2 linked regions of the Hamadaea flava genome follow. The protein of the gene in region 1 interacts with the protein of each later gene in a pairwise test. Links are inferred from orthologs where the notes say so. Each region holds a gene or a part of one and is shown in the gene's direction. Other genes may lie near its edges.

The links.
Region 2: the proteins of HDA40_RS24590 (region 1) and HDA40_RS32830 interact in binary tests that used the Escherichia coli proteins (3 or more experiments, as listed by UniProt). The link is inferred for Hamadaea flava from one-to-one orthologs.

The regions. Positions count from the first base shown.
Region 1 is NZ_JAMZDZ010000001.1:5,202,103-5,209,003, forward strand. The notes cover bases 956-3,775. They hold HDA40_RS24590 (glutamate-5-semialdehyde dehydrogenase), read left to right. Parts: upstream 956-1,656; coding sequence 1,657-2,895; downstream 2,896-3,775. Other genes in these bases: proB (glutamate 5-kinase), read left to right, coding at 956-1,645; HDA40_RS24595 (gamma-glutamyltransferase), read right to left, coding at 2,892-3,775. In the rest of the region: HDA40_RS24575 (prenyltransferase/squalene oxidase repeat-containing protein), read right to left, coding at 1-109; HDA40_RS24580 (MGMT family protein), read right to left, coding at 151-474; more of proB, read left to right, coding at 536-955; more of HDA40_RS24595, read right to left, coding at 3,776-4,328; HDA40_RS24600 (MFS transporter), read left to right, coding at 4,312-5,694; HDA40_RS24605 (NADH-quinone oxidoreductase subunit B), read left to right, coding at 5,720-6,247; HDA40_RS24610 (hypothetical protein), read right to left, coding at 6,252-6,901; HDA40_RS24615 (SigE family RNA polymerase sigma factor), read right to left, coding at 6,901-6,901. UniProt on the Escherichia coli protein: Catalyzes the NADPH-dependent reduction of L-glutamate 5-phosphate into L-glutamate 5-semialdehyde and phosphate. The product spontaneously undergoes cyclization to form 1-pyrroline-5-carboxylate.
Region 2 is NZ_JAMZDZ010000001.1:6,985,776-6,992,856, forward strand. Bases 1,467-4,466 are described here. They hold HDA40_RS32830 (sulfate/molybdate ABC transporter ATP-binding protein), read left to right. Parts: upstream 1,467-2,483; coding sequence 2,484-3,449; downstream 3,450-4,466. Other genes in these bases: cysT (sulfate ABC transporter permease subunit CysT), read left to right, coding at 1,467-1,703; HDA40_RS32825 (sulfate ABC transporter permease subunit), read left to right, coding at 1,696-2,484; HDA40_RS32835 (APC family permease), read left to right, coding at 3,491-4,466. Outside these bases: HDA40_RS32815 (sulfate ABC transporter substrate-binding protein), read left to right, coding at 1-852; more of cysT, read left to right, coding at 852-1,466; more of HDA40_RS32835, read left to right, coding at 4,467-4,711; HDA40_RS32840 (proline--tRNA ligase), read right to left, coding at 4,832-6,532; HDA40_RS32845 (LAGLIDADG family homing endonuclease), read right to left, coding at 6,599-7,081. UniProt on the Escherichia coli protein: Part of the ABC transporter complex CysAWTP involved in sulfate/thiosulfate import. Responsible for energy coupling to the transport system.

The DNA.
Region 1 (6,901 bases):
CCTTGTCGCGGATCTCTTCGGACGGCGCGGCCCCGGTCCTCAGGTACGAAAGGCGGGCACGGTCGACCTGGTCGCCCTTGGCCACCACGAAGCCGATGGCCGCGTCCATGTCGATCACGGAGAAAGGCTAGACGGTCACCGAGCGCACCCTCAACGGCCGGACGTGTGATCTTCGGGGTACCAGGAGGTAGTCTGCATGATCACCCGACCGGCCCTAAGCTGCACGCCTTCCTCCGCAAGGAGCTGTGCGGCCCGCTGTTCGTGCCCCGGCGGGAGCCGTCCTGACGAATTGACGACACGATGCCATGGGACCCCGCCGCCGTAGCGGGCCATGATCGTGCCGACCTGACGTGCCGAGCAGCGGCCCGAGACGTCGGCGAGGTATTCGGCGATCGCGCCGTAGCTCATCACCCGGCCGGCCGGGATCCGCTCGACGAGCTGCAGGACCTGCTCGCGATACTCCTCAGGGCTCACATCGCGCCACACTATGGGATCCACCCGACATCCGCGGATTCACGCAGGTCAGAATGGTCCGGTGCGGCAGACAGTCACGAACGCGCGGCGCATCGTGGTCAAGGTGGGGTCCTCCTCGCTGACCACCGCGTCCGGCGGTCTCGACGCGGCCCGGCTGGGTGCGCTGGTCGAGGCGCTCACCGCGGCCGATTTGGCGGGCAAGCAGATCATCCTGGTCTCGTCGGGCGCGATCGCGGCCGGCCTCGCCCCGCTCAGCCTGCCGCGCCGACCGCGGGACCTGGCCACGCAACAGGCGGCGGCCAGCGTCGGCCAGGGGCTGCTCATGCACGCGTACACCGCGGCGTTCGCCGCCCATGGGCGTACGGTCGGGCAGGTTCTGCTCACCGTCGACGACGTCACGCGCCGCTCGCACTACCGCAACGCGCGGCGTACCCTCCAGCGTCTGCTCGACCTGGGCGTGGTCCCGATCGTCAACGAGAACGACACGGTGGCCACGAGCGAGATCCGGTTCGGCGACAACGACCGGCTCGCCGCCCTGGTCGCCGCGCTGGTCGAGGCCGACCTGCTGATCCTGCTCTCCGACGTGGACGGGCTGTACACCGGTGACCCCGCGCTGCCCGGCTCGACCCGGATCGACCTGGTCCGCGGCGAGGACGACCTCGACGGCGTCGCCATCGGCAGCGCCGGCAAGGCGGGCCTCGGCACCGGCGGGATGGTCACGAAGGTCCAGGCCGCGCGCATCGCCAACGGCGCCGGCATCCACGTCGTCCTGACCTCCGCGCCCCAGGCCCCTGCGGCCCTGTCCGGCGCCGAGGTGGGCACTCTCTTCACGGCCCAAGTGGTACGCGCATCGGCGCGCCTGTTCTGGTTGGCCCATGCCACCGAAGCGCGTGGGCGGCTTTTCCTGGATCCGGGCGCGGTGGCAGCCGTCGTCGATCGGCGGAAGTCCCTGCTGCCGGCCGGGATCACGGGAGTGGACGGGGCCTTCTCCGCCGGCGATCCGGTGGATCTCGTCGACGAGGCCGGCAAGCCGGTGGCCCGAGGGCTGGTCAACTACGACGCCCTGGAACTGCCCGGCCTGCTCGGCCGGTCGACGGTCGAACTCGCCGCGTCGCTCGGCCCGGCGTACGAGCGTGAAGTCGTGCACCGCGACGATCTGGTGCTGCTCTGAGAGGGATGAAGATGTCGGTCACCGAACTGGCGCAGCGCGCCCGCATCGCCGCCCGCACGCTGGCCACCGCCACCCGCGCCGTCAAGGACGACGCCCTGGTCGCCATGGCGGACGCGCTCGTCACGCGTACCGACGAGATTCTGCGGGCGAACGGCGTGGACGTCGCGGCGGCGCGGGAGGCGGGCACCAGCGAGTCGATCGTCGACCGACTGGCGCTGACCCCCGGGCGGCTGGCGGCGATCGCCGACGGCCTGCGGCAGATGGCCGCGCTGGCCGACCCGGTCGGCGAGGTGGTGCGCGGCTCGACGCTGCCCAACGGCCTGCAGTTGCGGCAGGTACGCGTGCCGTTCGGCGTGGTCGGCATCATCTACGAGGCGCGGCCGAACGTGACCGCCGACGCGGCCGGGCTGACCTTGAAGTCGGGCAACGCGGTGCTGCTGCGAGGCTCGTCGAGCGCGGCGAACTCGAATGCCGCCATCGTCGACGTCCTCCGCGAGGCGATCGCGAAGACGGGACTGCCTGCCGACTCGGTGCAGTTGGTCGATCCGTCCTCCCGCGAGACCGTACGCGACCTGATGCGCGCCCGTGGCCTGGTCGACGTGCTGATTCCGCGCGGGGGAGCGGGCCTGATCCGCAGTGTGGTCGAGGATTCGACGGTGCCGGTGATCGAGACCGGCGTGGGCAACTGCCACATCTACGTCGACGAGACCGCTGACCTGGACATGGCGCTGTCGATCCTGATCAACGCCAAGACGTCGCGGCCGTCGGTCTGCAACGCGGCGGAGTCGCTGCTGGTCCACTCGGCGGTGGCCGACACCTTCCTGCCTCGGGCACTCGACGCGCTGCGTGCCGCCGGTGTGGTCGTGCACGGTACCGCGCCGGTGGCGCGCTTCGGGGAGGTCGTCCCCGCGACCGAGGAGGACTTCGCGACCGAGTACCTCGCGCTGGAGATCTCGGTGGACGTCGTGGACTCGCTGGACGCGGCGATCGACCACATCACGCGGTACGGCACCGGGCACAGCGAGGCGATCGTGACCGGCTCGTTGAGCGCGGCGAACGAGTTCACCGCCCGGGTCGACGCGGCGGCGGTGCTGGTCAACGCCTCGACCCGGTTCGTCGACGGCGGCGAGTTCGGCTTCGGTGCCGAGATCGGGATCTCCACCCAGAAGCTGCACGCCCGGGGTCCGATGGGCCTGCCCGAGCTGACCTCCACCAAGTACGTCGTGACGGGGGCCGGCCACGTCCGTTAGAGGACGTGGGCGTGCCCGCCCCGGCGCGGATCGCCGGCCGCTCCGGTACGCCCCACCGCGCTGACCCCGCCGAAGTAGTGGTTGGTCTGCTCCCACTGCTGGACGACGAACCCGGCGTCGGCCAGCGCGTCGGCGCCGTCGGCCGGATAGCCCGGTTCGAGATGAGCGATCTGCCCGGCGACGTGCAGTCGGGGCGCGGCGACCGAGTCGGGCACCGAGCGCCCCTCCACCAGGTACGCGATCAGGGTGCTGAGCAGCGCCGACCGGATCCGGGACGCGCCCGCCGAGCCGACGGCGAGGTCGAGGTCGCCGTCAGGGGTCAGCACCACCAGCGGGCTCATCATCGAGTGCACCCGGTCGCCGGGGTGGATGTGCCCCGCCAACAGTTCGCCCTCGCCCAGCATCGAGTTGAGGTGGATGCCGAGGCCGGGCAGCCAGACGCCGGAGCCGAGCCCGAGGGTGTGCGTGACGACGCAGGCGTTGCCCTCGCCGTCGACCACCGAGATGTTGGTGGTCTCGCCCAGCCCTTCCGGCCGGTGCGCGTTCTCCTGGAGCGCGTGCGCGAGCGCGACGGCTCGGTCCGGGCCGCTGAGCGGGTCCAGCCGCGGCAGGGCGGCGATCGTGGGGAGCGTCCGGTTGAGGTCCAGCCGCCCGCACACGTGGCGGCCGCCCAGCGTCGCGGACCGGACCGGCCGGGAGATCGGCTGGTACGCCTCGACGTCCTTGCGGCTCAGGCTGCCGCCGCCGGCCTGGACCGCCTCGACCATGAGACCCGAGGTGTAGTCGGCGAACTCGTCGTAGCCCGAGGCGAGCAGCGCGAACGCGTCGTCGAGTCCGGGGTGCTGCAACGTGTCGCCGCCTTCGAGCAGCCGGCCGGCCGGGGCGTACGCCGGACCGCCCTGGTCGAGGATCATCGCGGGGGCGATCGACCGCAGCGCCTCCGCCTGCGGCGGCGGGATCGGAACACCCGTGTGCGCGATGTCGTACGCCGGTTGCACGATCTCGAGCCAGGGCAGATGACCGAAGCGCCGGTGCAGTTCGGCACACCCGGCCGCGACGCCCGGCACGGCGACCGAAGCACCGCCGATGGAGTAGGGAATCGGGACCCCGCCGAAGTCGATCTCGATCGGTACCATCGGTCCCGGAGTCTGGCCGGACAGTCCCGGCATGGCGCAGAAGAAGTCGACGACGGCGACGCTGCCGGAGTTGGCCGAGAAGACGGTGGCGAACCCGCCACCGCCCAGTCCGCACAGGATGGTCTCGGCGGCGCAGGAGGCGAAGGTCGCGGCGATCGCGGCGTCGACGGCGTTTCCGCCCTCGGCGAGGACGCGCAGGCCGGCCTCGACCGTCGCGGGATGTCCCGCGGCGACCCCAGCCGGTACGCGACTGATTCTCACTCCCGTACGCTCTGTGCCCATGGAGGCGGTGCCCATGCAGAACAGTGTGGCCGTCGCTCCCGCCGACAGCGAACTTCTGTCCCCGCGCGTCCGCATCGGGTACTCGCTCGGTTCGTTGGTGACGGGAGCGTTCGGCACTGTTCCCGGGCTGCTCCTGCTGCCCTATTTGACCGATACTCTAGGCGTTTCCGCTGGTCTCGCAGGGCTTTTGGTCCTCGCTCCCAAGGCCTGGGACGTCGTCGCCAACCCGCTCGTCGGCCGGGTCTCCGATCGCACGCATACGCGCTGGGGCGCGCGGCGGCCGTACCTCCTGGGGGCCGGGCTGACCCTCGCGGTGCTCTTCGTCGCCCTCTTCGCCGCGCCGTTCGGGCCCGTCCCGCCGGGCGGCAGCCCCGTCCTCGCCGTGAGCTACGTGGCGGTCGCCTTCCTGCTCACCGCGACGGCGTTCGCGTTCTTCCAGGTGCCCTACGTCTCGATGCCGGCGGAGATGACCGACAGCGCCGCCGAGCGTACGCGGATGATGACCTGGCGGGTCGGGCTCCTCGCCACCGCCATCCTCGTGTCCGGCGCGGTCGCGCCATGGATCGTGGACACCACCGGCGGCGGCATCGTCGGCCACCGGCTGATGGGTCTGTTCGTGGCGGCGCTCATGGTCATCGGCACGCTCTGCGCCTTCTACGGCACCGCCACCGCGCCGATCGGCGCCGTCCAGGCGTCCGAACCCTCGCTGCGCGCCCAGCTCAAGGTGGTCGCGGCCAACCGGCCGTTCCGCGTACTGGTGGCGTGTTTCGTCGTGCAGGCCACCGGGGTCGCCGCCATGCTCGCTGGCGTCCAGTACTTCGCCGACCACGTCCTGCACGACCACGGCGCGACGCCGTTGCTCTTCCTCACCGTGGTCTCCCCGGCCCTGGTCGTGACACCGTTGTGGCGCCGGATCGGCGAGCGGCTGGGCAAGGTCCGCGGCTACATCCTGGCCTCCGCCACCCTGACCGCGGCCACGCTCGCCCTGGTCACCGCGCCGCTCGTCCCGCATTTCCTCGTGTACGCGATGATCGCCGTGATCGGTTTCGGGTACGCCGGTCAGCAGCTGTTCGGCTTGGCGTTGCTGCCCGACTGCATCGCGTACGACACGGCCCGGACCGGCAAGCGGCAGGCAGGCGTGTTCACCGGGGTGTGGACCGCCGGGGAGACGCTGGGGCTGGCCCTCGGCCCCGGGATCTTCGGGCAGGTCCTCCAGCTCTTCGGCTACGTCTCCAGCACCACCGGCGTCTCCGCCGTCCAGACCTCGCACGCCGAGCTGGGCGTGCTGCTCGGCTTCACCCTCGTCCCGGCCGTCATCGTCGGCGTGGCCCTGCTCTTCCTGCGCGGATTCACCACGGAGGTCGTCCCGGCGGCCGCGTGAGGGTCGTACGGATTAGGCTGGACTCATGGCACAGCTGCCCGCGGTCCTCGGCCACCCCATCAAGTTCGTGCTGAACTGGGGTCGCCGCTATTCGCTGTGGGTGTTCAACTTCGGCCTGGCCTGCTGCGCCATCGAGTTCATCGCGTCCAGCATGGGCCGGCACGACTTCATGCGGATGGGCGTGATCCCGTTCGCGCACGGCCCCCGGCAGGCCGACCTGATGGTGGTCAGCGGGACGGTCACCGACAAGATGGCCCCGGCGATCAAGCGGCTCTACGACCAGATGCCCGAGCCGAAGTACGTCATCTCGTTCGGCGCGTGCAGCAACTGCGGCGGTCCCTACTGGGACAGCTACTCGGTGACCAAGGGCGTGGACCAGATCATTCCGGTCGACGTCTACGTGCCCGGCTGCCCGCCCCGCCCCGAGGCGCTGCTGCACGGCATCCTGCGCCTGCAGGAGAAGATCGCGGCCGAGGACCCGGGCATCGGCGGCGTCGACCGGCCCGATCCGCTCGCACTCACCGCCCCCGTGGTGCCGCCGCCCGCCCAGTGACCCGTCAGGGGCACTGGATGGAGGCGTAGCCGGTGAGGTTCTCGTCAGGGCGTCCGGTCGCCTCGTAACGGGCCGACACTCGCACGAAGTCGCCGGTCTCGGTGGCCGCCGTGGCACATGCCTGGTCGAGGCTCAGCCCGATGACCTCGACGAATTCGTTCCGTCCCGTCCCGGTGACCACGAAGGTCTCCTCCTCGGTCGCGTACGCGAACCTCCCGGTCGGATAGGCGAACTGGACCGTCACCCGGATCGACCCGAACCCGCTGGTACGCACCACGATGTGGGCGGCGACCTCGGCCTCGGTGAGCAGCGCGGTCACCGCCAGCGGCTGGACCTGCAACCGGGGCAGTGCCCGCGCTGGGGAGCTGATCGGCCGGCGATCGTCATCGCGACCGCCGCCGGCGATGCTGGGCGGCTCGGGCGGGTCATCCGAGGGGGTGGGTGGCGGCGTCACCGCCAGCGGCACCCGGTCGGGGCCGCGTACGTGCGGGGCGAGGAACAGGCCCGTGACGGTCAGTGCGACGGCCGCCCCGGCAGCCGCGGAGCGGGCGAGTTTCCTTCGGCGTACCCGTTGCTGCACGTGAGCGAGCGGCGGGACCGTGACGTGCGCGCGCAGCTCGGCCTCCGCATGCCTCAGCAGCGCGCGGAACCGGT
Region 2 (7,081 bases), 1.8 Mb from region 1 along the record:
AAGAACGTCAAGTTCAAGACGTCCTTCGGCGCCTCCGGCGATCAGAGCCGGGCGGTCGCGGCCGGTCTCAAGGCCGACATCGCGGCGTTCTCCCTGGAGCCCGACCTGACCCGGCTCGTCACCGCCGGCCTGGTCGCCGAGGACTGGAACAGCGGCCCGACCAAGGGCTTCATCACCGACTCGGTCGTCGTCATCGCCACCCGCAAGGGCAACCCGAAGGGCCTGAAGACCTGGGACGACCTGATCAAGCCGGGTGTCGAGGTCATCACCCCGAACCCGTTCACCTCCGGCGGCGCCCGGTGGAACATCCTGGCGGCGTACGGGGCCAAGGCGAACAAGGGAGCGGACAAGGCGACCGGGCTGGCGTACATCGACAGCCTGATCGGCAACGTGCCGGTGCAGGACGCGTCGGCGCGGGCCTCGCTCCAGACGTTCACCGGCGGCAAGGGCGACGCGATCCTCTCCTACGAGAACGAGGCGATCTTCGCCCAGCAGCACAACCAGGAGCTCGACTACACCGTGCCGGACTCGACCATCCTGATCGAGAACCCGATCGCGGTCACCAAGAACTCCGAGCACCCGGCTGAGGCCAAAGCGTTCCTCGACTTCCTCTACTCGGCCGAAGGGCAGAAGATCTTCGCGCAGAACGGCTACCGGCCCACCGTGTCCGGAGTGGACACCGGCGTGACCTTCCCGACCCCGTCCGGCCTGTTCACGATCCAGGACCTAGGCGGCTGGCCGGCCGTGACCAAGGAGTTCTTCGACGCCAAGACCGGTTCGATCGCCCTGATCGAGGCCAAGCACGGCGTCGCGACCGTGGCGACCAGCCCCAGCGCGAGCCCGAGCAAGTGATGTCCGCCCCCGTTCTCACCGAGGCCGGTGCTCCCGCTCCCGCGGGCGTGCCGGCCTCGGTCCGTCGCAAACCACGCGTCGGCCCCGGCCTCGGGCTGGGCCTCGCGGTGCTCTACCTCAGCCTGATCGTGCTGTTCCCGCTGACTGTCGTCGCGTGGAAGGGCGTCGAGGGCGGGTTCGGCACGTTCTGGTCAGCGGTCACCACCCCGGACTCATGGGCGGCGCTCAAGCTGACCCTCGGGGCTTCCGCGCTGGTCGCGGTCATCAACGTGCTCATGGGTACGCTCATCGCCTGGGTGCTGGTCCGCGACCGGTTCCCCGGCAAGGCCATCGTCGACACCCTGATCGACCTGCCGTTCGCCCTGCCCACCATCGTCGCCGGCCTCGTCCTCCTCGCCCTGTATGGGGTGAAGAGCCCACTGCACCTGAACCTGGCGTACACCCGGGCCGGGGTGGTCATCGCGCTGCTGTTCGTCACGCTGCCGTTCGTCGTGCGTACGGTGCAGCCCGTCCTCCAGGAACTCGACCGGGACATGGAGCAGGCGGCGTTCTCCCTCGGCGCCGGCCCGTGGCTGACCTTCCGCCGGATCATCCTGCCCAACCTGGTCCCGGCCATGGTCTCCGGCGCGGGGCTGGCGTTCACCCGCGCCATCGCCGAGTTCGGCTCCACCGTCCTGCTGTCGGGCAACCTGCCCTTCAAGACCCAGGTCGCCGCGGTCAACATCTTCGGCCGCATCGAGAGCGACGACACCGCGTCGGCGGCCGCCGTCTCGACGGCGCTGCTCGTCGTGGCCTTCGTCGTCCTCATCGGACTGGATCTCGTCCAGCGTTGGGGGTCCCGCCGTGGCTAAGTACCTGCTCCGCGCGATCGCCCTGGTCTACCTGCTGTTCCTGCTGATCCTGCCGGTGGGTCTGATCGTCTGGCAGACCTTCGGCGACGGACTGCAGAACGTGATCGACGCGCTGACCACCGAGGAGGCGATCCACGCCTTCCAGGTGACACTCCAGGTCGCCGTGTGGGCCGTCGTCCTGAACACCGTCTTCGGTGTCGGGGTCGCCCTGCTGCTCACGCGGACGAACTTCCCCGGCAAACGACTGCTCAACGCGCTCATCGATCTCCCGCTGGCGGTCTCCCCGGTCGTCGTCGGGCTCGCGCTGATCCTGGCGTACGGGCGGTATTCGACGGTCGGCGGCTGGCTGGAGAGCGCCGGAATCCACGTCATCTTCTCCCTCCCCGGCATGGTCCTGGCCACCGTCTTCGTCTCCCTGCCGCTCGTCGTCCGGGCGATCGTGCCGGTGCTCGAAGAGATGGGCGACGACCAGGAACAAGCCGCCCGGACCCTCGGCGCGGGCGCGTGGCAGACGTTCCGCCGGATCACCCTGCCCGGCATCCGCAGCGCGCTCGGCTACGGAATCGTGCTGTGCCTGGCTCGCGCGCTCGGCGAGTACGGCGCGGTGGCGGTCGTCTCCGGCAAAGTCGTCGGCGAGACCCAGACCCTGACGCTGTTCGTCGAGGAGCGCTACCTCAACTACGAGGTGCCCGCCGCGTTCGCCGCCGCCACCGTACTGGCCCTGCTGGCCGTCGGCTCCCTGCTCCTGACCACCCTTTTGCGCCCGAAGGACGGCAACTGATGGCCATCGAAGTACGCGGCGTCTCGAAGTCGTTCGGCCGCACCCCGGTGCTCAAGGACGTCTCGGTCGACATCGCCTCCGGTTCGCTGACCGCCCTGCTGGGTCCGAGCGGCGGCGGCAAGTCCACCCTGCTGCGCGTCATCGCCGGACTGGAGACCCCGGACGCCGGAGCGGTGCTCATCTCCGGCGTGGACGCCACCCGGCTGTCGCCGCAGCGCCGCAACGTCGGGTTCGTGTTCCAGCACTACGCGGCGTTCAAGCACATGAGCGTCCGCCGCAACGTCGCCTTCGGGCTGGAGATCCGCAAGCGGCCGAAGGCCGAGATCCAGGCCCGGGTCGACGAGCTGCTGCAGCTGGTCCACCTCGAACAGTTCGCCGACCGTTACCCGGCGCAGCTGTCCGGCGGCCAGCGGCAGCGCATGGCGCTGGCCCGCGCGCTCGCCGTCGAACCGCAGGTGCTGCTGCTCGACGAGCCGTTCGGCGCGCTCGACGCCCAGGTACGCAAAGAGCTGCGGACCTGGCTGCGCCGCCTGCACGACGAGGTGCACGTGACGACCGTCTTCGTCACCCATGACCAGGAGGAGGCGATGGACGTCGCCGACGAGATCGTGGTGCTCGCCGACGGCGAGGTGAAACAGGCCGGCCGACCGCAGGACCTCTACGACAACCCGGCCAGCCCGTTCGTCATGAGCTTCCTCGGCCCGGTGACCGAGCTGGACGGCCGTCTGGTCCGGCCGCACGACATCGACGTCACCGCCGAGCCCGCCGACGGCTCGACGGCGGCCGTCGTCAACCGGATCGTGCACCTCGGCTTCGAGGTACGCGTCGAGCTGACCGCCGGCGACCGCGACGTCTGGGCGCAGATCACCCGCGGCGCGGCGAGCCGGCTCGGCCTGGCACCCGGCGACACCGTCCACCTCAGAGCCGTTCCGGCCGCGAAGTCCCTGGCGGTCGCCGACGCCTGACCGGGCACCCGGGCCGGGCTGCCGGCTGACACAATCGCGGCGTGGAACTGGCCCGCCGGCTCGGCCCGGCCGACGCGGTCGTCATCGGGCTCGGCTCGATGATCGGAGCCGGCGTCTTCGCGGCGTTCGCCCCCGCCGCGCGAGCCGCCGGCAGCCTGCTGCTCGCCGGACTGACCGTGGCCGCCGTCGTCGCGTACTGCAACGCCACGGCGTCGGCCCAGCTCGCCGCGCAGTACCCGACCTCCGGCGGCACCTACGTCTACGGCCGCGAACGGCTGGGGGAGTGGTGGGGCTACGTCGCGGGCTGGGGGTTCGTCGTCGGCAAGACCGCCTCCTGCGCGGCCATGGCCTTGACGTTCGCCGCCTACGCCGTACCCGCGCCCTGGCAGCGCCCGGCCGCCGTCGTCGCGGTCCTCGCCCTGGCCGCGGTCAACTACCGCGGCGTCACGCGTACCGCCCGGCTTGCGATGATCATCGTCGTCGCGGTCCTGGCCGTGCTCGCGGTGGTCGCCACCGCGGGCCTGCTGGGGCCCCCGGGCCCAGCAGCTTCGCGCGGCGCGTCACCCTACGGGGTCCTGCAATCGGCCGGTCTGCTGTTCTTCGCCTTCGCCGGGTACGCGCGGATCGCGACCATGGGAGAAGAGGTACGCGAGCCGCAGCGCACGATTCCGCGAGCCATTCTGACCGCACTGGCCCTGGCCGTCGGCGTCTACGCCGTCATCGGCGTAGCGCTCCTGCACGTCCTCGGCCCGGAGAAGCTGGCCGCGTCGGTCGCCCCGTTGGCCGACGCCGTGCACGCCGCCGGCTGGAACTGGGCCGCGCCCCTCGTCCGCGTCGGAGCCGCCCTCGCCAGCCTCGGCGCACTGCTGGCCCTCATCGCGGGGATCGGCCGCACCGCACTGGCCATGGCCCGCCACGACGACCTGCCCCGCTGGCTCTCCGCCGTGCACCCCCGGTACGCCGTCCCCCACCGAGCCGAGATCGCCCTCGCCGTCGTGGTCTGCGCGCTCGTGCTCACCGTCGACCTCCGCGGCGCGATCGGCTTCTCATCCTTCGGCGTCCTGGTGTACTACCTGATCGCCAACCTGGCCGCCTGGACCCAGACCGGCGCCGACCGGCGCTACCCGCGGATCCTCCAGGCACTCGGCGCCCTCGGCTGCGTGGTGCTCGTCGCCACACTGCCCTGGCCGGCGGTCGTCGGCGGGCTCGCCGTCTTCGGCGTCGGCCTGCTCTACCGCGCCCTCCGCCTCCGCCTCGCCTAACCCGCGCCCTCCCCTCGGGCTATCCGCGCGATCATGAACCTTCGGTCATGATCGACCGGCGTGTCGTGTCCGAAAGTTCATGATCGCGCCCTGGAGGGCGGGGGAGGGAGGGTGAGGGGGTTAGGCGGGGCGGATTTGGTCGGCGAGGCGTACGGCGGCCTCCTCGACCGGCACCTCGACGGTGTCCCCGGTCGACCGGCGCGTCACCTCGACGATGCCCCGGGCCAGCCCACGCGCACCGACAGTCACCCGCAACGGGATGCCCACCAACTCGGCGTCGCTGAACTTCACGCCCGGCCGCTCCTCGCGGTCGTCCCAGACGACCTCGATACCGTTGTTACCCAAGCGCTCGTACAGCTCACGGGCCGCCAACGCGGTCGCCTCATCGGTACCGAGCTGCACGATGACAACCTGGAACGGCGCCACCGCCATCGGCCACACGATGCCCTTGTCATCGTGATGCGTCTCGACGATCGCCGCGATGGCCCGCTCCACCCCGATGCCGTACGAACCCATGATCGGCGCGACCCGAGTCCCGTCCGCCATCAGCACGCTGACACCCATCGACTCGCTGTACTTACGCCCCAGCTTGAAGATGTGCCCGACCTCGACGGTCTTCGTCGCCTCCAACGGCGTGCCACAGCGTACGCACGGCTCCCCGGCGACCACCTCTCGCAGATCGGCCCAGCGCCCGACCACGATGTCCCGATCGACCTCGACCCCACGCAAGTGCACGTCGTCCACGTTGGCGCCGGTCGCCATCCCACGCCGCCCGCGCAACGCCTCATCCGCCACGATCGGCAACTCGCTGACGCCGACCGCCCCCAGACTGCCGGGCAACGCACCGAGCGCCGAACGGATCTCCTCCGCCTGCGCCGGCCGAATCGCGATCGCCCCGAGCGCGTCCACCAGTTTCTGCTCCACCAGCGCGTGGTCGCCCCGCAACAACACCAGCGTCAACTGATCGTCCACGACATACACCAGCGTCTTGATCTGACGATCCCCGGCGAAGCCATGCCCGACCGCGAGATCCTCGATGGTGCGTACGCCCGGGGTGGCGAACCGCTCCGGCGCGTCCAGCAGATCCACGTCCTCGACAGCCGTCAGCGCCGCCTGCGCAGCCTCCACATTCGCCGCGTACCCACACCCCGGACAGACGATCGTGATGTCCTCACCGGCACCCGACGGGCACATGAACTCCCGCGAATCACTGCCGCCCATCGTCCCGTTCGACGCCTCGACCGCCACGACCGGAATCCCCAGCCGCTCGAAAATCCGCCGATACGCCTCGTAATGCCGATCGAACGCGGTATCCAGCCCGGCCTCATCCACATCGAACGTGTACGAGTCCTTCATCGTGAACTCGCGAACGCGCATCAGACCACTCTTCGGCCGCGGCTCATCCCGGAACTTCGTCTGGAACTGATACCACGCCTGCGGCAACTCCCGATAGGACCGCAACTCCGAAGCGACCGTCGCGAAGATCTCCTCATGCGTCATCCCCAACGCCAGATCAGCGCCCCGCCGATCACGCAGCCGGAACATCTCCTGCCCCATGACATCCCAGCGCCCCGACTTGTGCCAGATCTCGGCCGGATGCATCGCCGGCAACAGGAACTCCTGCGCCCCGATCCGATCCATCTCCTCCCGGATCACCGTCATGATCTTCGCGCGTACGCGGATCGCCAACGGCAGCAGGCTGTAATGCCCCGCCATGAGCTGCCGGATGAACCCGGCCCGGAGCAACAGTCGATGGCTCACGGCGTCGGCGTCCGCCGGATCCTGCCGCAAAGTAGGGACAAACATCTGTGACCAGCGCATAGCCGCCCAGCCTACCGGCCACGCCCAGCCCGGTCGCGCGAGTTATCCGTCCTTCGGGCCGACGTCTTATCCGTCCTTCGGGCCGACGTCGCGATCCAACCGCTCCACCGCCGTACGCCGCGCGACGCTGAGCGAATCCGGCCGCGCCATCCGCCACTCGACCCCGAGCCGGTTCAACGCCACCTGACACATCCGCATGATGTCCGGCGACTTGTTGCTGAAGAAATAGCGCGGGTACTCGTAGTCGCGGCCGCCCCTGTGCACGCGGTTGACCACGCGGCAGCCGTCCGAGTGGAACAGGCCGCGCAGGAAACGGCCCGGATGGGCGGCCACGATCTCCTCCTGCCACAGTTCGAGGACGATCGGGCGGTTGTGCTTCTTCCCGGGACCGGCCTGCGGAAGCAGACACGGCCAATGCTTCGCGTAGGACTGGAGATACGAGCATCCGATGGACTGCACTCGCCCGACCTTGTAGGCGAGCGTAGCGAGCATCGCCGCTTCGGCCTCGTCCTTGATCGCGGGGTACTTGTCGTCGCAGGCGATCCTGAG